DNA from 4 places in the Streptomyces sp. NBC_01635 genome. Region 3 is predicted to be linked to each of the others. Evidence: riboswitches for the same ligand, from Rfam matches in the RefSeq annotation. Region 3 holds a riboswitch; each other region holds the start of a gene.
The links. Region 3 has a riboswitch for cobalamin ahead of cobN (cobaltochelatase subunit CobN). Riboswitches for the same ligand answer to the same signal wherever they lie in the genome.
Positions count from the first base shown of each region.

Region 1: linked by a shared signal. The riboswitch ahead of OHB56_RS37550 ((2Fe-2S) ferredoxin domain-containing protein) and the one ahead of cobN (cobaltochelatase subunit CobN) in region 3 are both predicted to bind cobalamin.
Region 2: linked by a shared signal. The riboswitch ahead of OHB56_RS10340 (cobalamin biosynthesis protein) and the one ahead of cobN (cobaltochelatase subunit CobN) in region 3 are both predicted to bind cobalamin.
Region 4: linked by a shared signal. The riboswitch ahead of metE (5-methyltetrahydropteroyltriglutamate--homocysteine S-methyltransferase) and the one ahead of cobN (cobaltochelatase subunit CobN) in region 3 are both predicted to bind cobalamin.

Region 1 is NZ_CP109277.1:8,226,554-8,232,451, reverse strand. It holds gene metE (5-methyltetrahydropteroyltriglutamate--homocysteine S-methyltransferase) at 1-231, shown strand, start outside; gene OHB56_RS37555 ((2Fe-2S)-binding protein) at 445-1,143, opposite strand; gene OHB56_RS37550 ((2Fe-2S) ferredoxin domain-containing protein) at 1,273-1,680, opposite strand; cobalamin riboswitch at 1,743-1,867, opposite strand; cobalamin riboswitch at 1,996-2,180, shown strand; gene OHB56_RS37545 (fumarylacetoacetate hydrolase family protein) at 2,876-3,730, opposite strand; gene OHB56_RS37540 (SDR family oxidoreductase) at 4,087-4,848, shown strand; gene OHB56_RS37535 (phytanoyl-CoA dioxygenase family protein) at 4,938-5,762, shown strand.
Region 2 is NZ_CP109277.1:2,168,142-2,174,039, reverse strand. It holds gene OHB56_RS10345 (cobyric acid synthase) at 1-604, opposite strand, end outside; gene OHB56_RS10340 (cobalamin biosynthesis protein) at 613-1,599, opposite strand; cobalamin riboswitch at 1,724-1,863, opposite strand; gene OHB56_RS10335 (hypothetical protein) at 2,168-2,389, opposite strand; gene OHB56_RS10330 (inorganic phosphate transporter) at 2,458-3,726, opposite strand; gene OHB56_RS10325 (class II aldolase/adducin family protein) at 3,924-4,673, shown strand; gene OHB56_RS10320 (alpha/beta fold hydrolase) at 4,930-5,898, shown strand, end outside.
Region 3 is NZ_CP109277.1:866,404-872,301, forward strand. It holds gene cobN (cobaltochelatase subunit CobN) at 1-2,525, opposite strand, end outside; cobalamin riboswitch at 2,616-2,765, opposite strand; gene cobG (precorrin-3B synthase) at 2,819-4,123, shown strand; gene OHB56_RS04325 (precorrin-8X methylmutase) at 4,120-4,791, shown strand; gene OHB56_RS04330 (precorrin-2 C(20)-methyltransferase) at 4,788-5,898, shown strand, end outside.
Region 4 is NZ_CP109277.1:8,232,783-8,238,680, reverse strand. It holds gene OHB56_RS37575 (CHAT domain-containing protein) at 1-275, shown strand, start outside; gene OHB56_RS37570 (LuxR C-terminal-related transcriptional regulator) at 312-2,174, opposite strand; gene OHB56_RS37565 (M12 family metallopeptidase) at 2,346-3,431, shown strand; cobalamin riboswitch at 3,755-3,977, shown strand; gene metE (5-methyltetrahydropteroyltriglutamate--homocysteine S-methyltransferase) at 4,142-5,898, shown strand, end outside.

The DNA of each region.
Region 1 (5,898 bases), 7.4 Mb from region 3:
TATCCGCGCGAAGCCGGCCCGGGCGTCTACGACATCCACTCCCCGCGCGTCCCGAGCACCGAGGAGACGGTCGGCCTCCTGCGCACCGGCCTGAGGGCCATCCCCGCCGAACGGCTCTGGGTCAACCCCGACTGCGGTCTGAAGACCCGCGCCTGGCCCGAGACCCGTGCCTCGCTCGAGAACCTGGTCGCCGCCGCCCGCACCGTCCGCGACGAGCTGCCCGCTTCCTGACCCGTAAGGACCACGGGGCCGGGGCGCCACAAGTGCCCCGGCCACCCCGGCCCCGACAAGCAGTACGGCCACGGCAGAGCCGCCAAGGTGCCCATCGGCGAAGGATGTCGGGAGCCTGCTCGTCGCGGCCATCAACGAGTGACGTCGTTCACCTCGTCGCGCAGGGCCAGGGCGACCCGGCGGGCCGATGCGTCGCTCCGGCTGCCCCTCACTTCATGGTCCATCTCGGCCGGCCAGGCAGCAGTCACCGCACTTCGAGCCCTTCGGTGCACGGTAGTAGAGGCAGCAACTCCGGCGGCGGAAGGTGAGGTCCGGTCCGGTGATCACTCCGGTACCCGCGAGTCCTCCGGTACTCAGCAGCTCGGTCGTGAGGCTGGTGAGCGGCTTGCGCAGCCCGGGGCGGGCCGCCAGCAGAGCATGGGCCGCCCCGACGAGCGCGGAGGCGGCGTTCCCGTCCAGCAGACGCGGAGCGATCTTGATTCGGAGTCCGGCCGCGAGCCCCCACAGATGGCGCATCACTTGCGCGTTCAGGGCGGAAGTGGGTTCGGGCAGCCGCTCGGTGTACCAGCCGGCAGCATGGGGCAGACGGAGGGCCGGTCCGTCGTCGGCACGCTGCAACTCCGTCAGGTCCGGGACGATCCCGTGCAGCAGCACGCAGGCCAGGGTCGGGGACCAGAGGCGTGCGGCGTGTCCGAGGTGGGCGATGGACACGCCGATCCGCGGTTCGCGGGTGTGGTGCCGGTGCTCCACGGCTTCGGCCAGGTCGGTGAAGCCCCTCGCATAGGAGTGGTCGAGCGGATGCCAGCCCTCGTCCGGGCCACCGACGTGCAGGACGAAGAAGCCGCCCAGGGCCGCCACGTCCTGGAGAGCGGCGGCGACGGCCCCGGCAGGTGCCCGAGCATGTTCGGTCATGTCGGGGCCTTCCTTCCCGGCTGATCTCCTGAGGCGAGATCAATGAGTGAGTAGGTGGGTGTGAGCACCCCGGCTCGTCCGGCAACGGGCTGCTGCCAAGGCGTGCGGGCCCTCCCGGTGAGCACGGTTTCAGGGAGCCGTACGCCGCCGCGGTGGTGTGATGGCGTACAGGTCGAGGATCTCCGGCCGGGGGGCGACGCCGGGTCCGCCGGCGCGTGCCCAGGCGGCGATGTCCTCGGCGGCGTCCGGGTCGTTGACCAGCCCGAGCCAGACGGGCCGGGCGCCGGCGGCCCGACCCGCGGCGGAGGGCTGGACGACGATGACATTGGCCTGTTCGCACACGTCCAGGCAGGCGGACACCCGCACGGGTACCTCCGCGCGCAGGCGCGCTGTCTGCGCCGCGTGGTCGACGCCGATCACCTTGGGGCTGCCGCAGCAGCAGTCCCGACACACGACGACCCGGCAGGGCGCGGGGTCGGGTGCGAGGACGACCTGGTTGTCTACCGCTTCATGGGCTGGACCGGCACCGGCAGACATGCGGCATCGTTCCTCTCTCCGGGGAGATCCGCCCCGGTGGCTCGTCGAGGAGGCGACCGCGTGAGTCTCTGGCTCTCGGATCGAGGCTCGCCCCCGGCCTCCTCGCCCGGTTGCGGGAGGAGGCTGCGCGGGTGTGCGCTCGCCGATCACAGTGGCGGGACCGCGCCGGGTTCGCACCGGCTTCCTCGGACCGCTGTCGCCTTGTTCGCGACCATCCTCGCATTCGGCCGCGGGCGTGTCAGCAAGGGGGGAACCACGCCGGTCAGGCGGACGGGACCCGCGCCCTGCCCCACTCATGCTTTGCACCCGCCCCGAAGGAACGTGATATCGCCAGGTCGTCGCCGCGACGGGAAACAGGAAGCCGGTGTGAATCCGGCGCGGTCCCGCCCCTGTGACCGGAGAGTGCGCCTCTTCCGCACGCCACCGCGCGGTCCGCGCGGCGAGGCAGGGGGAACGTCGGTCCGGGAGTCAGGAAACCGGCCTGTCCCGGGCCCGTTCCGAGGAGTGCGGACTCCTCAGGAGGGTCTCCTTGTCACCCTCGCTCTCCCCTGCCCGTCGATGCCGGACCGTGCGCGGCACAGCCGCGGCTCTCGCCCTGCCGGCGGCTGTGCTGACCGCCGGCTGCGGCTCCTCCGACGAAACCGGCCGGGAACCGACAACTTCGGCATCGTCACTCGAAGGTTTCCCCGTCGCCATCGACAACTGCGGGGCGAGGACGACCTACGACAAGCCGCCGTCCCGGGTTGCCACCGTCCACCGGCATCCTGCCGAACCGCTGCTCGCCCTCGGCCTGAAGGACCGCATGGTGGGCACCGCCCTCCCCGGTTCGACCGTACTGCCGGAATCGGCGAAGGACTTCGAGGCGATACCGGAACTCGCCCAGAGGAAAACGTCGTTCGAAAAGATCCTCGACACCGAACCCGACTTCGTCCACGGGGGTTACGGCCAGAAGAAGTTCCTGCTTTCCCAGCCCGCCCTCGCCGATGTACCCGCCGTCAGGAACAAACGGTTCGCCCTGGTCGGTCGCCGTGGCAGCGGCAACTCCAGCCTGCCCAGGACCGTCTACCGCGTGCTGCGCCCCGATGCGAGGACGGTCCGCGTCACGGCGCCGACGTCTGGTCGATGCCCGGGACGCGCCGCGCCAGTTCACCCCGGCGAGGTGGACGTGCCTTTGAGGCGCGGGGGATCAGCCGGTCTAGCGGCCCAGGCGGGAGGCGTAGGGGAGCGCGTGATCGGCGCTCACACCCACTTCCAGGCGTCCCACCTTCTCGATCTCCACGGTGATGCGGTCGCCGTCGGCAAGCGGGCCCACGCCCTCCGGGGTGCCGGTGGCGATGACGTCGCCAGGCATGAGGGTCATCACGGAACTGGCGTACTCGATGAGCCGCGGCACGCTGTAGATCATCAGGGAAGTGCGGCTGTACTGACGCTGCTCGTCGTTGACCCAGCAGCGCAGTTCGAGGTCGTCGGGGTCGGCGATCTCGTCCTTGGTGACCACGAACGGGCCGATCGGGGTGAAGGTGTCGAAGGACTTGCGGGTGGAGCGGTCCTCGGTCGAGCGGATGGTGATGTCCAGGACGCAGGTGTAGCCGAAGACGTGGTCAAGTGCCTCCTCCCGGCTCACGTTCCGGGCCCGCTTGCCGATGACGATGCCCAGCTCGCCCTCCTGATCGGTGCGCACATCGCTGTAGGGGAGCCTGACGAGTTCGTCCGGGCCGATGACGGAGGAGCCGGCCTTCAGGAACACACCCCACTCGGCGATGGTGTTCGGGTTGTTCATCTCGGCCACGTGCGCCCGGTAGTTGGCCGGCGCGCCGATGATCTTGTGCGGCCGGGGCAGGGGGGCGGACCAGGCCACCTTCTCCGGGTCGATCCGGGGGGAGTCGCGCAGCGCCCCCGGGGCGGCGAGGACGTGACCGAGGTCCTGCTCCAACAGCCGTTGCAGCGGGCCCTGTGGTGTGTCGGGGCCCGGGACCAGGTCCGTCACATCGATGACTTCCGTGTCCGTCGAGACCGCGAGGCGGTTCCCGTCGAAGACTCCAAGACGCATCTGCGCCTCCTTCTCTTCCGACCCTTGAGCGGTCGGTTCCGGCGGTGAGGCGGCCGCAGGGCGGGGGTGCGACCGAAGCCCTGAAGATTCATCCGCTGATCAGGATGACTGGAGGATAGGGCCGGTCAGCAGGGGGCGCAATGGCGCTGTCGAGATCCTTTTGGTCGGCAGAAAATGGCTGGAAAACCCTTGAAAAAAGGTTTCTGCACACCTCTGGTGCGACCGCGGGGAGCCATGTACGTTGCAGCTGATTCATCCGGAGAAGCGGATGACCGAATTTCTTGTCGGGTCGATGTGAGCCGCGTCGACCGCATCGACCGACCTTTGCCCGTCCTTCCTTCCAAGGGGGTGACCGCATGCTGGAAAAGTCCGGGTTCGACGGCCTGGGAGTCGTCGTCACGGGAGCCGCCGCCGGAATCGGCGCCGCGACCGCCGAGGTGCTCGGCGGACTCGGTGCGCACGTCCTGGCCGTCGACATCGACGCCGACGGTCTGACCGAACTCGCCGCACGTCTGGCCGGTTCGGGTGCCGCCTGCACCGTTGTCGAGGCCGACCTCACCGACCGGTCCGACGTGGAGCGGATCCCCCGGGCGGTGGACGAGTCCGGGATCGTGATCAAGGGACTGGTCAACAACGTCGGGGTCAACAGCCGGCGTTCGATCCAGGACCTGGACCCGGAACAGTGGGACCGGGACCTCGCCCGCAACCTCACCAGTGCCTACCTGCTCACCCGGGCACTGCTGCCGGCGCTGCTCGCGGCACCGCGCGGCGGGTCGGTCGTGAACGTCTCGTCGACACACGCCCTGGCCGCCAACCCGGCGGCACTGGGCTACGCCACCACCAAGGCAGGACTGCTGGGCTTCACCCGGCAGTTGGCCGCCGAGTTCGCGGACCGCGGTCTGCGGGTCAACGCGGTCTGTCCCGGACTGACGATGACCACACGGATCGCCGACCGGGGCATCTCGCAGCCGCAGGAACACCTGCGGGACCGGCTCCTCGGCGGCAGGTTCGCCGAGCCCGAGGAGGTCGCGAACGGTATCGCGTTCCTCGCCTCGGACGCCGCCTCGTACATCACCGGCGTGACCCTGCCGATCGACGGCGGCTTCACGGCCCGTTGACCCGGGCGGTCGCATGCGGTTTCACCGCCCGTCGACCCGGGCGGATCCCTTCGGCACAGCCAGAACCCAACCAGAGAGAGGTGTGTTCCATGACCACAGCGACGACCGGGACCCTGTCACCCGGCCAGGTCGACGGCTACCGCCAGAACGGCTTCCTGTTCCCGCTGGATGCCATGACGGCCGATCAGGCGGCTTCCTACCGTACGAAGCTGGAGGCGTTCGAGGCCGAGTACGGCGAACGCGGCTCGGCCATCCTGCGCTCCAAGGCCCATCTGGTGCTCCCCTGGGTCAACGAGCTGATCCGGCTGGAGCCCGTACTGGACGCGGTCGAGAGCGTTCTCGGCCCCGACCTCTACTGCTGGGGCTCCTCCTTCTTCATCAAGAACCCGCACCACCCCGGATATGTGGCCTGGCACCAGGACGCCCCGTTCTCCAGCATCCCCAAGGGCGGGGAGATCATCACCGCCTGGATCGCGCTGGCCCCGAGCATCGTGGAGAACGGCTGCCTGAAGGTGGTCGCCGGCACTCACACCAAGGAGGCCGAGCACACCTTCAACAGCGACGGCTCCAACATGCTCTCCCAGGGGCAGGAGATCGCCGTCGAGGTGGACGAGAACGACGCCACGCTGATCCAGCTCCGGCCCGGGCAGTTCTCGCTGCACCACCAGTTCATCTTCCACGGCTCGGGGCCGAGCCACAGCGACGAGCGGCGCATCGGCATCGCCGTCCGCTACATGAAGCCCTTCGAGCGAGAGGAGGAGGGCAACACCGAGACCGCCACCCTGGTACGCGGCAGCGACCCGTACGGGGCCTTCGTCCCCGAACCGGTACCGACCGCCGACATGGCCCCCGAGTCCGTCGCCTACCTCGACGAGCAGCTGGTCAGCCGGCACGGAGACCGCTACCGCAAGTGACCCACCGGGCGGGGCTGTCGCGCCGTACGGCACAAGCCCCGCAGGGACCGCCCCGCCCGTTCGCGTGAGCGCCGGCCGTCCCGCCCCGCGCGTGTCCGCCGCCCTGCCCCGTCCTTCCCGCACGCGTCAGCCGTGG
Region 2 (5,898 bases), 1.3 Mb from region 3:
CCCGGAACTTGTTCACCAGGAAGCCGACGACCAGTTCCTGGTCCTCGCGCGACAGCAGCGCGACGGTGCCGAAGAAGGAGGCGAAGACCCCGCCGCGGTCGATGTCGCCGACGACGAGGACGGGGAGCGAGGCGTTCCTGGCGATCCCCATGTTGACGATGTCGGTGCGCCGCAGATTGATCTCGGCCGGGCTGCCGGCCCCTTCGCAGATCACCGCGTCGTACGTGGCCCGCAGCTGCGCGAGGGAGTCCAGCACCGTGCCCAGGAGCTGCTGTTGCCGCCCGCCGTGGTAGCCGCGCGCGCTCATCTCACCGACCGGCCTGCCCAGCAGCACGACCTGGCTGCTCCGTTCCCCGCCCGGCTTGAGCAGCACCGGGTTCATCAGCGCGGTCGGCTCGATCCGGCAGGCCTGGGCCTGCATGGCCTGCGCCCGCCCGATCTCGGCGCCCTCCCGCGTCACGAACGAGTTCAGCGACATGTTCTGCGCCTTGAACGGCGCGACCTTGACGCCCTGCCGCACCAGCCACCGGCAGATCCCGGCGGTCACCACACTCTTGCCGGCGTCCGACGTCGTACCGGCGACCAGCAGCCCGCCGCCCGTCATACCGCCCCTCATGCCGTACGCCCCTTTCCGCGCACCCGGGGGACGGCCCGCGCAACGGCCCGTACACCGATGCGCGCGGCGGCGCCGACGCCGAGTGCCAGCCAGCCGACACGCCGTGAGAGCCGTACCGTGCGGTCGATGTCCGCCACGGTCACGGCACGGCCGCCGCCGTTGAGCACGGGCCGGTGCTCGACCCGCCCGGAGTAGGACAGCGTCCCGCCGAGCCGCACGCCGAGCGCGCCCGCGAAGGACGCCTCCACGGGCCCGGCGTTGGGACTCGGATGCTTCGCGGCATCCGTGCGCCAGGCCAGGACGGCACCCCGCGGGTCCGGCCCGGCGACCGCGGCGAGTACGGCGGTCAGCCGCGCCCCGGGCCACCCGGCGACGTCGTCGAGGCGCGCGGAGGCCCAGCCGTACCGCAGATGGCGGGGGGACTTGTGGCCGACCATGGCGTCCAGGGTGTTGACGGCCCGGAACCCGAGCAGCCCCGGCACACCGGCAACGGCACCCCATACCAGGGCGCCCACCACGGCGTCGGAGGTGTTCTCGGCGACGGACTCCACGACCGCGCGGGCGATCCCTTCGGCGTCCAGCGCCTGCGGGTCCCGTCCGCACAGGTGCGGCAGCCGGGCCCGCGCCGCCTCGATCCCCTCGACGGTCCCGGACTCCAGGGCGCGCCCGATGGCGCGGGCCTCCCGGGCCAGCGACGTCCCTCCGACGACGGCCCAGGTGGCCGCGCCGGTCAGGGCGACGGAGGCGGCGGGGGAGGATCGTACGCAGCGGGCGGCCAGGCTCCCCAGAGCGACGGCCCCGCCGACGCAGACGGCGGTGTGCAGCGCGCCCCGGCCCCGGTCGTCCTGCCACAGGACCCGTTCCACGGCAGCCGCGGCCCGCCCGAAAGCGGCGACCGGATGCCCTCGGCGGGGATCGCCGAGAAGCAGGTCGCCGAGGAGGCCGGCGGCGGCGCCGTACGCGAACTCGCGATCGGCACCCATGGGTTCAGCCGGTGAGGGATCCGGCGGGAGTGGCCGCCCCGAGCCGGGGCGGAGCATCGCTGGTCGACCTCAACAGGCAGCCGGGCATGGCGGTATGTCCTCACTCAGGGTGTCCACGCCCTGGTTCGACGAGACCGGCGGTGGGAGTTCCTGGCTTCCGGGGTCGTTCACCCCGGTGACAGTGGCGGGACCGCGCCGGATTCGCACCGGCTTCCTCTCCTGCCGCCGTAATGGCTCCGGAAGTCCACCACGGTCCGGAAGAACCGTCAACTTGCCTTTGACCTGCGAGGCTGAAGTGTGCTGAGGCCCACAGAGGGGTTTCGGAGGGTGAACCGCGGGCCGGGGATCCCGCGGCGTGACGGGCGGTGCGGGAACGGCCGGCAGGCGGTCCGGGAGCGGTCGACGGATGGTCCGGGAACCGCGGAACGGGCGGTACGGAGGCAAGGCGCCCCGCACCGCCCGCCGGACGGACGACATGACCCCGACCGGGACGCCGGCCCGGGTCCTGCCCCGTGATCAGGCGCCGTCAGGTGAATCGGACAGCTCTCGGACAGCCCTCGGGCAGTCGTCAGGCCATGATCAGATAGATCCCGTACGCCACCGCCGCCGCGCAGGCCGCGAAGCAGGTGTAGGCGCCGGTGACCGCCAGGACCGCGGACTGGCCCTGGGCGGCGGCCCGCTCACGGCGGGACAGGCCGGTGATGCCCAGGGTGAACAGGGCCACCAGGGCCACGGTGACCACGAGGCTGACGCCGAAGACGGAACCGAGGGCCGCCCAGTCGATCTTCATGGTGCTCTTCTCCTACGTGTCTTCCTGCGTGTCTTCCTGCGGGGCCTTCTGCGCGTCTCCCCGCGGGGTCAGACCGTGGTCCTGGCCGGAGGGGTCGCCGGGTCGGCGGGAGCCGGGATGGTGGCCGAGAGCTCCTCGGTCACGGGGCCCGCCGGAGGGGGGGCCACCGCGGCCATGGCTGCGGTCACGACGCCGCTCTGCTCCTCGCCGGGGGCGTCGGTGCCGGTGGTGTCGTCGGTGTCGTTGACGTTGGTGTGGTCGACGACCTCGCGCCGGGAGATCTTCCAGATCGCCGCACTGGAGGTGATCAGGAAGACCGCGACGAGAGCGGTGCCCCAGCTGCCGAAGCCGCAGACCCACTCGGCGATCGCCGCGACGATGGCCGCCGCCGGCAGCGTCAGACCCCAGGCGACGAACATCCGGGTGGCCGTCGACCAGCGGACCACGCCGCCCTTGCGGCCCAGGCCCGCACCCATCACGGAACCGGAGACGGAGTGCGTGGTGGACAGGGAGAAGCCGAGGTGGGAGGAGGCCAGGATGACCGTCGCGGCGCTGGTCTGGGCGACGAAGCCCTGCTGCGGCTGGAGGTCGGTCAGGCCCTTGCCCATGGTGCGGATGATGCGCCAGCCGCCGAGGTAGGTGCCGAGCGCGATGGCGATGCCCGCGGAGACGATGACCCACATCGGCGGGTCGGAGTCCGGGGCGAGAGTGCCGCCGGCGACCAGGGCCAGGGTGATGATGCCCATCGTCTTCTGGGCGTCGTTGGTGCCGTGGGCCAGGGAGACCAGACCGGCGGAGGCGATCTGTCCGGCCCGGTACCCCTTCTCGGAGGCCTTGCTGCCGGCAGCCTTGCGGTTCATGCGGTAGGTCAGCCGGGTCGCGAACATCGCGGCCAGGCCGGCGACCAGCGGCGCGGCGATCGCGGGGATCAGCACCTTGGTGACCAGGACGTCGCCGTGCACCGCGCCGAAGCCCGCCGAGGCGACGGTGGCGCCGATCAGGCCGCCCATCAGGGCGTGCGAGGAGCTGGACGGCAGACCGACCAGCCAGGTCAGGAGGTTCCAGAGGATCGCGCCGACCAGTGCGGCGAAGATGACCTCGGGACGGATGCCGGCCTCGTCGACGAGGCCCTTGGAGATCGTGTTGGCGACCTCCACGGAGAGGAAGGCGCCCACCAGGTTGAGCACGGCGGACATCGCCACCGCAACCTTGGGCTTGAGGGCACCGGTCGAAATGGTCGTCGCCATCGCGTTCGCGGTGTCGTGGAAACCGTTCGTGAAATCAAACGCAAGTGCGGTTACCACCACAATCGCGAGGATCAGCGAGAAGCTTTCCATTTACCCAGGCAATCGTTCGAAGTCATTGGCGCGTTGAACGTAGGTAACTTGGGTGAACGGAAGATGAACTGGGATGGGCGTCAGGATGACCGTGATGAAGCCGACTGCTCCACAGGAGGCCGAGGTTGGTCGCGGACGGGCGTGGGAGCCGACGGGACACGGTTGAGGAGAGTTCGGTCACCCGGCAGGATCGCGGCATGACCGAGCGACGGAGGGACCGGCGGGCCGCGGAGGACGAAGCACGTGCCGAGGACCGCCCGCAGCGCGTAGGAGAACGGCGGAAGCCGCAGGACAGGGCCGTGAGCGGCGAGGAGGCGCACGCCTGGGCCACCCTCGTCGGGGCGGCCCGCCGGACCGTCTCCGACGGGCTCGTCGTCGGGACCTCCGGCAACGTCTCGGTGAGGGTCGGGGAGACCGTGCTGGTCACACCGTCGGGAGTGCCCTACGACCGGCTGACGCCGGACGACGTCACCGGCGTCGACCTCACCGGCCGGCAGGTCCTCGGGACCCTGGCCCCCACCAGCGAGCTGCCCCTGCATCTCGCGGTGTACCGCACGACCGGCGCCCGCGCGGTGGTGCACACGCACGCCGTGCACGCGACGGCCGTCTCCACACTCGTCGACGAACTCCCACTGATCCACTACATGGCCGCCGCGCTCGGCGGACCCGTCCGGGTGGCTCCCTACGCGACGTACGGCACCGACGAATTGGCCGAGAACATGCTGCGCGCCCTCGAGGACCGCACCGGCTGCCTCCTCCAGAACCACGGCACCGTCACCCACGGCACGACCCTCGACCAGGCCTACGACAGCACCGCCCAACTGGAGTGGATGTGCAGGCTCTGGCTGACCGCCTCGTCCGTCCCCGGCCGCTCCCCGAACCTCCTGTCGGCCGGCCACCTGGCGGAGGTCGCCGACCGCCTGCGGAGCTACGGACAGCGCGGCTGACCCGCCCGCCCGGCCGGTGGGCAGGGCGGAGCCCGGAGCGGCCGGCGCCGGAGGAGTGGTGGCGTCCTCCGGCGCGGTCGGGTGACGACGCGCCGGGCGCGGCACCCATCGACCGGTCGACACCGCGTGACCCGGCGACCGGGCATTCCGGTCTCCCGGCGCCCCGGCGGCCCACGACCCCCGGGCATCCCGTCGGCTCGGGCTCCTGCCCGTCGCTGGGGTGGCCGGGCGGCCGGGCGGCCGGGACACTGGGTGGGTGCGTACTGTCAGAGCGACGGCCGCTGCCGTCACCGCCGTGATAGGGGCCTCCGTCGCCACGGTGGCGGTCGGCCGGCTCGCCAGCGACGCCGCCCTCAAGGCGCCGCCGGGCAGACCCCTGCCCACCGAGCCCCGGCTCACCGTGCACGGCACCGCCGCAGGCCAGGTCACCCTCACCCGGCACCTCGCCACACTGCGGCCCGGCCGCTACGGCCTCTCCGGCGACGGCACCCACGCGGTCGTCGGGCCCGTCCTGGAAGGCGTTCCGGAGTCTGCCGACACCGTCGTACGCCGCCTGGAACGCGTCGTACGGGGCACCCTGGAGCCCGGCGACCGGGTCTGGCTCACCCCGAACCTCCACGTCGGCGACCCGGGGACCGCCCTGGGCCTGGACCACACCGACGTCGAGGTCCCCGGCGAACTCGGTCCCCTCCCCGCCTGGTTCGTCCCGGACGTCCGGGACACCTGGGTGCTCGCGGTGCACGGTCTCGGCGCCACCCGGGAACAGGCCATGAACCTCATGGAGTTCCTGCACCGCCACCACTTCCCGGTGCTCGCCCTCGCCTACCGGGGCGACCAGGGCGCACCGCGCTCGCCCGACGGCCTCAACCACCTGGGCGAGACCGAGTGGCGCGACCTCGACGCGGCGATCCGGTACGCGGTGGACGCCGGTGCCCGGCAGGTCGTCCTGCTCGGCTGGTCCACCGGAGCGACCATGGCGCTGCGCGCCGCCGCCCGTTCCACCCTGCGCGACCACGTCGCCGGGCTGGTCCTCGACTCCCCGGTGCTCAGCTGGGAAGCGACGCTGCGCGCCCTCGCCGCCGCCCGCCGCACCCCCGGAGCGCTGCTGCCGCTGGCCGTCCGCGCCGCCCAGGGCCGCACCGGCCGCCACGGCGACCCCCACGGAGGCCGTCGCCCCGGCACCCCGGGGCCGGAGCGCGTCGGCATCCCCGCCCTGATCGTCCAC
Region 3 (5,898 bases):
AGGGAGTCCGCGAGGGCCTGGCCGGTCTCCCAGGCGAGGCGGGAGGGGATGGCCTTGGGGTCGACCGAGTAGAAGTTGCGGCCGGTCGGCAGGACGTTGACCAGACCGCGCAGCGGGGAGCCGGACGGGCCCGCGGGGACGAACCCGCCGTTCAGGGCGTGGACCGTGTGGTCGATCTCGGCAGTGGTGGCCGCGAGCCGCGGGACGACCTCGCGGGCGGCGAACTCCAGGACGGCGGCGACCTGTTCGCCGTGCTCGGTGGGCACGGCGGCCGGGTCCCAGTCGGCGTCCTCCATCGCCTGGACCAGGGCGCGGGCCTGCTCCTCCGCCGCGTCGGCCGTGGTGCGGGTGGCGGCGGACTCGTCGAGACCGAGGGCCTCGCGCAGGCCGGGCAGGGCGGTGACGCCGCCCCAGATCTGGCGGGCGCGCAGGATCGCCAGGACGAGGTTGACCCGGTCGGCGCCGGCGGGCGGGGTACCGAGGACGTGCAGGCCGTCGCGGATCTGGGCGTCCTTGACCTCGCACAGCCAGCCGTCGACGTGCAGGATCATGTCGTCGAAGCCGTCGTCGTCGGGGCGGTCGTCCAGGCCGAGGTCGTGGTCCAGCTTGGCGGCCTGGATCAGGGTCCAGATCTGGGCGCGGATCGCCGGGAGCTTGGCCGGGTCCATGGCGGCGATCTGGGCGTACTCGTCGAGGAGTTGTTCCAGGCGCGCGATGTCGCCGTAGGAGTCGGCGCGGGCCATCGGGGGGACGAGGTGGTCGACGAGGGTGGCGTGGACCCGGCGCTTGGCCTGGGTGCCCTCGCCCGGGTCGTTGACCAGGAAGGGGTAGACGAGGGGGAGGTCGCCGAGGGCGGCGTCGGGGCCGCAGGCGGCGGACAGGCCGGCGTTCTTGCCCGGCAGCCACTCCAGGTTGCCGTGCTTGCCGAGGTGGATCATGGCGTCCGCGCCGAAGCCTCCGTCCTCGGCCCGCGCGGCGATCCAGCGGTAGGCGGCGAGGTAGTGGTGGGAGGGCGGCAGGTCGGGGTCGTGGTAGATGGCGATGGGGTTCTCGCCGAAGCCGCGCGGGGGCTGGATGAGGATCAGCAGGTTGCCGCGGCGCAGGGCGGCGAGGACGATGTCGCCCTCCGGGTTGCGGCTGCGGTCGAGGAACATCTCGCCCGGCGCCGGGCCCCAGTGCTCCTCGACGGCCGTGCGCAGTTGTCCGGGGAGGGTGGCGTACCAGCGCTTGTAGTCGGCGGCCGGGATGCGCACCGGGTTGCGGGCGAGCTGTTCCTCGGTGAGCCAGTCCTGGTCGTGGCCGCCCGCCTCGATCAGCGCGCGGATCAGTTCGTCGCCGTCCCCGGAGGCCAATCCCGGGACGTCGGTGTCGCCGAAGTCGTATCCCTCGTCCCGCAGCCGGCGCAGCAGGGCCACCGCGCTGGCGGGGGTGTCCAGGCCGACCGCGTTGCCGATGCGGGAGTGCTTGGTCGGGTAGGCGGACAGGACCAGGGCCAGGCGCTTGTCCGCGGCCGGGATGTGCCGCAGGCGGGCGTGGCGCACGGCGATGCCGGCCACGCGGGCGGCGCGCTCGGGGTCGGCGACGTAGGCCGGGAGGCCGTCGGCGTCGATCTCCTTGAAGGAGAACGGCACGGTGATCAGGCGGCCGTCGAACTCGGGCACGGCGATCTGACTGGCGGCGTCCAGCGGGGAGACGCCCTCGTCGTTCTCCTCCCAGACGGTGCGGGAGCCGGTCAGGCACAGGGCCTGGAGGATCGGCACGTCCAGGGTGGTGAGTGCGCCCGCGTCCCAGGACTCGTCGTCGCCGCCGGCGGACGCCTCGGCGGGCTTGGTGCCGCCGGCCGCGAGGACGGTCGTGACGATGACGTCCGCCGCGCGCAGTTCCTCGATCAGTTCGGGTTCGGGGGCGCGCAGGGAGGCCACGTACAGCGGCAGGGGCCGCCCGCCCGCGTTCTCCACGGCGTCGCACAGGGCGTGGACGAAGGCGGTGTTGCCGCTCATGTGATGGGCGCGGTAGTAGAGCACGGCGACGGTCGGGCCGTCGGTGTCCTCGCGGGGTGTGCGCTCCAGCGGGCCCCAGGTGGGCGCGGGCGCGGGCGCCTCGAAGCCGTGGCCGGTGAGCAGGACCGTGTCGGACAGGAAGCGGGCGAGCTGCTCAAGGTTGGCGGGTCCGCCGTGGGCGAGATAGGCGTGCGCCTCCGCGGCGATGCCGACGGGAACCGTGGAGGCGGCCATCAGCTGGGCGTCGGGGGCCTGTTCACCGGTGAGGACGACGACCGGACGGCCGTCGGCGAGCAGCAGGTCGAGGCCTTCCTCCCAGGCGCGCAGTCCGCCGAGGAGACGTACGACGACCAGGCCGACACCCTCGAGGAGCGCGGGCAGGTCGTCGAGCGGGAGGCGGGAGGGGTTGGCGAAGCGGTAGGGCACCGGGCCGTCGGCCGCTCGGGCGCTGAGCAGGTCCGTGTCGGACGTCGACAGGAGCAGGATGCGGGGGTGCGTCGAGTGCTCCCCGGACGAATGCGGCATGCGTCGGCCGGCCTTCCTCGGGGTCCGCGCCCCGGGTGGTGAGGTTGGGGTCTCTCCTGCTCTGGGGGCACCTCCCAGCGGTAGCTGGGGGAGGAGCCGAGAGCTTGGGGAAGGGAGTTCCTGACTCGTCCGGCCTCCTGGTGGCCGGACTCACAGTGGCGGGACCGCGCCGGATTCGCACCGGGCTTCCTCCCCTGTCGCCGTCGTGGCGATGGCGGATCTGATGATCCGCCGAGAATCATAGTAAGGGTCGGGGGAAGAGGGCAGGGCTCGGACGCCGTGTGACGGTCGGTATGCTCGCCGCCATGTCCACGGCTCCCCTCCCTCCGTCGTCCCAGGCCACAGTGGTCTCACGGGACCGTGGTGACGCCTGTCCGGGGTCGTTGCGGCTGCACACCGCGGACGACGGGGCGCTGGCCCGGGTCCGGGTGCCCGGCGGGGTGCTCACCGTGGCGCAGGCCGAGGCGCTCGTGGACGCGGCCGGTCGACTGGGCGACGGCGAACTGCATCTGACCTCGCGCGGCAATGTGCAGGTGCGTGGGCTGCGCGACGACTGCGGCGCCCGGCTCGCCGGGGTACTGGACGCGGCCGGACTCCTCCCCTCACCCGGGCACGAACGGACACGCAACATCGTCGCCTCACCGCTGTCCGGCCTCGACGGACGGGGTGTCCGGGATGTGCGGCCGTGGTTGTCGGCCCTGGACGAATCGCTGTGCGCGAGCGGGGCGGCGCGGGCGCTGTCCGGGCGGTTCCTGTTCGCGCTCGACGACGGGCGCGGCGATGTCGCCGGACTCGGCGCCGATGTGACCGTGCGTGCGGTCGACGACGGCGCACTGCTCACCGTCGGCTCGGCGGACGAGGCCCTGCGGGTGTCCGAGGACGAGGCGGCCCGTGCCGCGCTGCTCGCCGCCGAGGTGTTCCTCGACGTGCTGCGGGAGACCGGGGCACGGGTCTGGCGGGTCGACGAACTGGACCTCTCCCCGGGTGAGTTGACGCAGGCGGTCGGCTCCCGCCTGACCGCCGCCGGCATCGGCTGCGTTCCGGCGCCGAACGACCGCACCACAACGGAGGGTCCGCCTCCGGGGGTGATCGGGTCGGCTCTGTCCGTCCATGTCCCCCTGGGACGTCTCACGTCCCGTCAATGGCGGACCGTGACCCGGGTGGCCGCCGAAGTCCGGTCGGGCGAACTGCGCCTGACACCGTGGCGCGGCATTGTCGTCCCCGCCCCCGGGGCGAACGCGGCGGCAGCGGCCGACGCACTGGCCCGTCTCGCCGGCACCGGCCTGGTCACCGACGCCTCCTCCCCCTGGCTGCGCGTCGGTGCCTGCATCGGCCGGCCGGGGTGCGGCAGGTCGCGTTCCGACGTGCGGGCGGACGCGGCCGACGCCCTCGCCGACGCGGGCCGCTCCCCCCTTCCGTTGTACTGGTCCGGCTGCGAGCGGCGCTGCGGCCACCCCCGGGGCGACCGGATCGACGTGGTCGCCGCCCCGGAGGGCGGCTACCGGATCGACGTGGCCGCCCAGGGGCGGCCGGCGCGCACCGCCGCCCTGGACGATCCCTCCCACCTCGCCGCCGCCCTGGCGGCACTCACCTCATGAGCCGTACGACGACCGAGAGCAGCGAGAAGAACACCGTGACCACCTACGACTACGAGAAGGACGGCGCGGCCATCTACCGCCAGTCCTTCGCCACCATCCGCGCGGAGGCGGACCTCGCGGCTCTGCCCGCCGACGTCAGCCAGGTCGCGGTCCGGATGATCCACGCCTGCGGCATGGTCGACCTCGTCCGCGACATCGGTCACACCCCCGGTGTGGTGGCCCGCGCACGCGAGGCCCTGCGCGGCGGGGCTCCGATCCTCTGCGACGTGCAGATGGTGGCCAGCGGCGTGACCCGCAAGCGGCTGCCCGCCGGCAACGACGTGCTGTGCACCCTCTCCGACCCGGCCGTGCCGGAGCTGGCGGCGAAGCTCAGTACCACGCGCAGCGCCGCCGCGCTGGAGTTGTGGCGCGACCGTCTGGAGGGCGCCGTGGTCGCCGTCGGCAACGCGCCCACCGCGCTCTTCCGCCTCCTGGAGATGATCGAGGAGGGGGCGCCGAGGCCGGCCGCCGTCATCGGCGTGCCCGTCGGCTTCATCGGCGCGGCCGAGTCCAAGGACGCCCTGGCCGCCCACCCCTCGGGCCTGGAACACCTGGTCGTCCGAGGCCGTCGCGGAGGCAGCGCCATCGCCGCCGCCGCTCTCAACGCGATTGCGAGCGAGGAAGAATGAGCGGCAAGCTGTACGGGGTCGGGCTTGGTCCCGGCGACCCGTCCCTGATGACCGTACGGGCCGTCGAGGCCATCGCCGGGGCGGACGTGATCGCCTACCACAGTGCCCGCCACGGCCGGTCCATCGCCCGCTCCATCGCGGCGAAGCACATACGGGCCGACCACGTCGAGGAACCGCTGGTCTACCCCGTCACCACCGAGACCACCGACCACCCCGGCGGCTACCAGGGCGCCATGGACGACTTCTACGCCGAGGCGTCGGCCCGGCTCGCCGCCCACCTGGACGCGGACCGGACGGTCGCCGTCCTCGCCGAGGGCGACCCGCTCTTCTACGGCTCCTACATGCACATGCACAAGCGGCTCGCGCACCGCTACGACACCGAGGTGATCCCCGGTGTCACGTCGGTCTCCGCCGCCGCGGCCCGCCTGGGCACCCCGCTCGCCGAGGGCGAGGAGGTGCTGACCATCCTGCCGGGCACGCTGCCCGAGGAGGAGCTGACCGCCCGGCTCGCCGCGACGGACGCGGCCGTGGTGATGAAGCTGGGGCGCACCTTCCCCAAGGTGCGCCGGGCGATGGAGCGTGCCGGGCGGCTCGAGGCGGCCCGGTACGTCGAGCGGGCCACCATGGCCGGGGAACGCCTTGCCGAACTCGCCGACGTGGAGGCCGAGTCCGTGCCGTACTTCTCGGTGGCCGTGCTGCCGAGCCAGGTCGACGCCGGGCCCGCCGCCCGGAAGCCGGGCTCCGTCGGTGAGGTCGTCGTGGTCGGCACCGGGCCGGCCGGGCCGCTGTGGCTGACGCCCGAGTCGCGCGGCGCCCTCGCCGCCGCCGACGACCTGGTCGGCTACACCACCTACCTGGACCGTGTGCCCGTACGGGCCGGTCAGCGCCGCCACGGCTCGGACAACCGGGTCGAGGCCGAGCGCGCCGAGTTCGCGCTGCGACTCGCCCTGCAGGGAAGCAGGGTGGCCGTCGTGTCCGGCGGCGACCCCGGCGTCTTCGCCATGGCCACGGCCGTGCTCGAGGCCGCCTCGGCCCAGGAGTACACGGACGTGCCGGTGCGGGTGCTGCCCGGCGTGACCGCGGCCAACGCGGCCGCCGCCCGTGCGG
Region 4 (5,898 bases), 7.4 Mb from region 3:
TGTCCTGCTGCGACACCGCGCGGTTCGCCAGCGTGGGCGCCGACGAACTCCTGGGCCTGGTCACGGCGTTGCTGCCGCTCGGCACGGCGGGTGTGGTGGCGTGCAGCGCGCCCGTGAACGACGCGGCGGTGGTGCCGCTGATGCTCGCGCTGCACAAGGGGCTCGACGCGGGACTGTCCCTGGCCCAGGCCCTGCGTGACGCGCGGGCCTCACTGCCGGGCGACGCGGTGCACCGGGCCACCGGGTGGGCGTTCTCGGCGTTCGGCGCGGCCTGAGACGGGCGGTCGGCCCCCGGCCCGGAGGACGAGGGGTCAGGCGGGCTGCGCCTCCCGGAGTTCGGAGCGCCGGGAGTCGGTCAACCGGGGCAGGGCGGTGCGGTCGCTCGCGCCGAGGCGGGTGTAGGCGCTGTACAGGTGGTTGCCGACGGTGCGGATCGACAGGGTGAGGCGTTCGGCGATCTGCCGGTTGCTGAGTCCGGTGGCGGCGAGGGTGACGATCTGCCTTTGTCGTGCGGTGAGTTCACCCAGGGTCAGAGCGGCGAGTGCCGGGGTGCGGGCGCCCTGGCAGCGACGGGCGAGGGCGACGGCACGCGTGCGCGCGGTGCGGGCGGCACCCGGGTCTCGGTGGGCGGCGGCGGCCTGGGCGTACGCTTCGGCCGAGAACAGCAGGAAGCCGCGCCGCTCCAGTTCGCCGGCCGCGCGGTCCAGGGCGGGGCCGTCGGCGTGCGTGAGGGCGTCGGCGTGGGCGGCGAAGACACCGGTGAGCCGCCCGGCGGCCCGCTCGGGGGCACCCAGGCGGACGGCGTCATAGGGATCGTGCGGGGCGTGGGCGGGGTGCCGGACGCTCGCGAGGGCCGGCGACTGGGCCTCGGCGAGGGCGAGTTCGGCTCTTGCTTCGGCGACCGCCCCGACGCCCACTTCGGCTTCGGCTTCGGCTTCGGCTGGACCGGAGCGTGCGGAGGCCGTCGTGCGCAGTCCCTCACGGGCCCATGCGGCGGCCTCCCGCACTTCGCCCCGCAGCCGCGCGTACCGGGCCCGCAGTGCCGCGTACCCGGCGGGCACCGGGACGCCCTCCGCCACCAGCCAGTCCCCCACGGGCGCCGGGACGGTCCGGACGTCGGCCTGCCCGATCAGCGCGGTGAGGGCGGCGGCCTCGGCGTCCAGGGCGGGTCCGTACTCCTCGGGCGCGCGGGCCAGCCGGCGCGCCCGCAGTCTGCCGGCCGCGGCCCGCAGGACGGGGCCGTGCAGGGGGTGGGTGAGACGGACGGCGCCCCGGCCGTCGACGTGGACCAGACCGTCGCCCTCCAGACGTTCGAGGGCGGCGAGGTCGAGGGGAGCGGGGCCCGCCGGGCCGCCGGCCGGGTCCATCGGATGCTCCGGGCCCGTCGGGCCGTCCAGTTCCACCGGCAGGGGTTCGGCGAAGGCCAGGCGGTCCAGCGTCTCGCGTTCGCCGGGGCCCGTGCGGGTGAGCAGGTAAGCGGTGTGCTCGCGGACGGCCGGCGTGAGCGGCACCGGGCCCCGCCAGGCCCACTCGTCCGTGCCCGCCGGTACACGGGTGAGGTCCTCGTGTCCCCGCAGCGCCCCCAGGAGTTCGCGCAGCAGCCGCAGGTCGCCGCCGGCGAGGCGGTGCAGCCGGTTGACGGTGAGAGGCTCCGGGGTCCGGTCCGCGCCCACCGCGACCAGCTGTGCGGTCTCCTCGCGGGGCAGCGGCCCCAGGGGCAGGCGGGGCAGCAGCTCGCCGGTCCACAGCCGGGACACCGCGGCAGGTACGGGAGCTCCGTCGGTGACGACGATCAGCAGCCGGGTGTCCGACCGCACGGCGAGTTGGTGGACCAGGGCGGCGGAGGAGTCGTCGAGCAGGTGGGCGTCGTCGACCAGCAGGGTCCGTACTCCGGACAGGAGCCGGACCGCGCGGTGCAGGGTGACCGATTCGGGCAGCAGGGGGGCGAAGGCGGCGAACGGCATCCGGTGGGCCTGCGGGATTCCGGCGACCCGGGCGCAGTCGGTGCCGCGGACGGCCTCGGTGACGAGCCGGGTCTTGCCCCGGCCCGGCGGTCCGGTCACCACGAGGCCACGCCGGGCTCCGGCCGACGACCGGCGGACCAGACGCAGTTCGTCCTCCCTGCCGGTGAAGGGCCAGAGCGGCAAGGGCTCCGGCGCCACCACGTCCCTCATGGACGGTGTCTCCTCCCTCTCGTGGGGCCGGAACGGCGTGCACGGCGTGATCGTGTTCCCGGGCGAAGTCGTCACATCAACAGGAGCGGGGATACTCACGCCTGATACAGGGCGAGTTGAGTAGACCTCGACTCAGGCGCCGGTGGCCGTCCGTGGGGCACCCTCTCCCCCATGACCCCTCGCTACTGCTCGCTGACGCGGCAGCCGGCCCCCGCCTTCGCGCCGGGGCTCGCCGCCGAGCGGCTGGGCGCGCTGACCGCCGGGCGGCGGATGTGGGTCAACGGCACCGTGCTGCACTACTGCTTCTTCCGCGGCGACACCGAAGGGTCGGTCATTCCCGTGCCGGGGACCGGCCGGACCCGGTGGGTGCCGTGGGGCGGCACCACGGCGCAGCAGGACGTGGTGCGCGAGTGCTTCGCCGAGTGGCAGGGGCTCGGGATCGGACTCTCCTTCACCGAGGTCCACGACCGCTCGGAGGCGGAGCTGCGCATCGGCTTCCAGTCCGGCGGCGGCTCCTGGTCGGCCGTGGGTAAGGAGGCACTCCTGGCGGGTCTGCACGAGCGCACCGTGAACTTCGGCTGGGACCTGACCGAGCCCGGGGAGCGTGGGACGGCCCTGCACCAGATCGGCCACGCCCTGGGCATGCTGCACGAGCACCAGAGCCCCTGCGCGGGTCTCCACTGGGACGACGAGGCCGTGTACGCCGAACTGGCGGGCCCGCCCAACCACTGGAGCCGGGAACGGACGCACCACAACATCCTGCGCAAGCTGGACGCGACCGAGGCCAACGGCCCCGTCTGGGACGCCGATTCGATCATGGGATACACCTTCGCGCCGGGGCTGATACTGGAACCGGAGCAGTTCCGCGGGGGCGTCCATCCGCCCGGCACGCTGTCCGCGGCGGACAAGGAGTTCGCCCTCGGCTGGTATCCGCCGGCCGAACGGCCCGGCCCGCCCGCGCTGGTGCCGTTCCGCTCGGCGCCGCTCGGTCTGGGCCCCGGCGAACAGGCCGACTTCCAGATCGACCCGGTGGAGACCCGCGACTACACGGTGGGCACCTTCGGCGACGGCGACCTGGTCGTCGTGCTGTTCGAGGAGCGGGGCGGGGAGCCCCGCTACCTCGCCGGGCACGACGACGGGGGAACCCCGCACAACGCGACCCTCGCGGTCCGGCTCGTCAAGGGCCGCCGCTACTTCGTCCGGATCCGCCTCTACTCCGCACGGGGTTCGGGCGAAACCGCGGTCATGTGCTGGTAACGGCACCGGTCCGCCGAACACGGACGCCACGACCACTGTCCGGCGCCGGGGGAGCGGCCGGGGACGTCACCTTCAGGGGAGGGTGACGTCCCCGGCCCACGCCACGTCCGGGAGAGCGGCGGCCGGTCGGCTGCCCGCCCCGTCGTCCGCGCCCTGCCCACCGGGCGACTCGTCGGACCCGACCCGAATCCGGGCACCCGGCCGACGGTGGGGCAGCACGGCCCGGCCCTGTCCGACGAGGCACGCGTCCCATCGGCTCACCCATGTTCCAGCTCACCATCCGGATGATGGACGTGTCGCTCCCCTCCCCCGCCGCACCCCGTACGCTGGCTGGTGCAGCTGGTTCGCCCCGTCAGCCGGACGGGATGCGTCGTAAGAGGGAACCCGGTGGGAATCCGGGACTGCCCCGCAGCGGTGAGCGGGAACGACCGCCGTCATACGCACTGGGTCCGACGAACCGGGCCCGGGAAGCGACGGCCAGTAGGTGTCCTCCCCACGAGGACGTGCCCGCGAGTCCGAAGACCTGCCCGTTGCCCGCGTACGACCGGCTCGTGCGCGGATATCCCGGTGACCTCGAGGGCGGGTCGGCGTACATACCAGGCGGACGACGGCGCTGTGCTGCACGAGGTCGTTTCCGTCCGGTCCGTCGCCCTTCGCGCTCTCGTCCCGCCACCGGGATCTCAGGGATTCGTCTCGCGAAGGAGATCTCCGTGACCAGCAGGACCGCGACCGCGGCAGCCCGGGCCACCGTGTACGGCTACCCCCGCCAGGGCGCGAACAGGGAACTGAAGAAGGCGATCGAGGGCTACTGGAAGGGCCGCGTCACCGCCGACGAGCTGCGCGCCGCCGCCGCCGAACTGCGCCGGACGAACTGGCGGCAGCTGGCCGAGGCCGGCATCGACGAAGTCCCGGCCGGCGACTTCTCGTACTACGACCACGTCCTCGACACCACCGTCATGGTCGGCGCGATCCCCGACCGCCACCGCGCCGCCGTCGAGACGGACGCCTTGGACGGCTACTTCGCCATGGCGCGCGGCACCCAGGAGGTGGCGCCGCTGGAGATGACCAAGTGGTTCGACACCAACTACCACTACCTGGTCCCGGAGCTGGGCCCGGACACCGTCTTCACCGCCGACTCCGCCAAGCAGGTCGCCGAACTGAAGGAAGCCCTCGCACTCGGCCTGGCCGCCCGACCCGTTTTGGTCGGTCCGGTCACCTACCTCCTGCTCGCCAAGCCCGCCCCGGGCATGGCCGTCGGCTTCGACCCGCTCACCCTGCTCGACCGGCTGTTGCCCGTCTACGCCGAGGTCCTGGCCGACCTGCGGGCCGCGGGCGCGGAGTGGGTGCAGCTGGACGAGCCCGCCCTCGTCCAGGACCGCTCTCCGGTCGAACTGAACGCCGCCAAGCGGGCCTACCGTGAGCTGGGGGGCCTCACCGACCGCCCGAAGCTGCTGCTCGCCTCGTACTTCGACCGCCTCGGTGACGCGATGCCGCTGCTGGCCAAGGCTCCGGTCGAGGGCCTGGCCCTGGACTTCACCGAGGCCGCCGCCGCCAACCTGGACGCCCTGGCCGCCGTGGGCGGGCTGCCCGGCAAGCGGCTGGTCGCCGGGGTCGTCAACGGCCGCAACATCTGGGTGAACGACCTGGAGAAGTCCCTGTCCCTCCTCGGCACGCTGCTCGGCCTGGCCGACCGGGTCGACGTGGCCGCCTCCTGCTCCCTGCTGCACGTCCCGATCGACACCGCGACGGAACGGGACATCGAACCGCAGATCCTGCGCTGGCTCTCCTTCGCCCGGCAGAAGACCACCGAGATCGTCACTCTCGCCAAGGGCCTCGCCCAGGGCACCGGCACGATCACCGCCGAACTCGCCGCCAACCGGGCCGACCTCGCTTCCCGCGCGAACTCCCCGCTCACACATGACCCGGCCGTCCGGACCCGCGCCGCCGCCGTCACGGCCGCCGACGCCCGTCGCTCCCGGCCCTACGCCGAACGCGCCGCCGCCCAGCACGCCCGCCTGGGCCTGCCGCTCCTGCCGACCACCACCATCGGCTCCTTCCCGCAGACCGGCGAACTGCGCACCGCCCGCGCCGACCTGCGCGCCGGCCGCCTCGACACCGCCGGCTACGAGGAGCGCGTCAAGGCCGAGATCCAGGAGGTGATCTCCTTCCAGGAGAAGGCCGGCCTGGACGTCCTGGTGCACGGCGAGGCCGAACGCAACGACATGGTCCAGTACTTCGCCGAGCAGCTCACCGGCTACCTCGCCACCCGGTACGGCTGGGTCCAGTCCTACGGCACCCGCTACGTCCGCCCGCCGGTCCTGGCCGGCGACCTCTCCCGCCCCGAACCGATGACCGTGCGCTGGACCACATACGCCCAGTCCCTCACCGCCCGCCCGGTCAAGGGCATGCTCACCGGCCCGGTCACCATGCTCGCCTGGTCCTTCGTCCGCGACGACCAGCCCCTCGC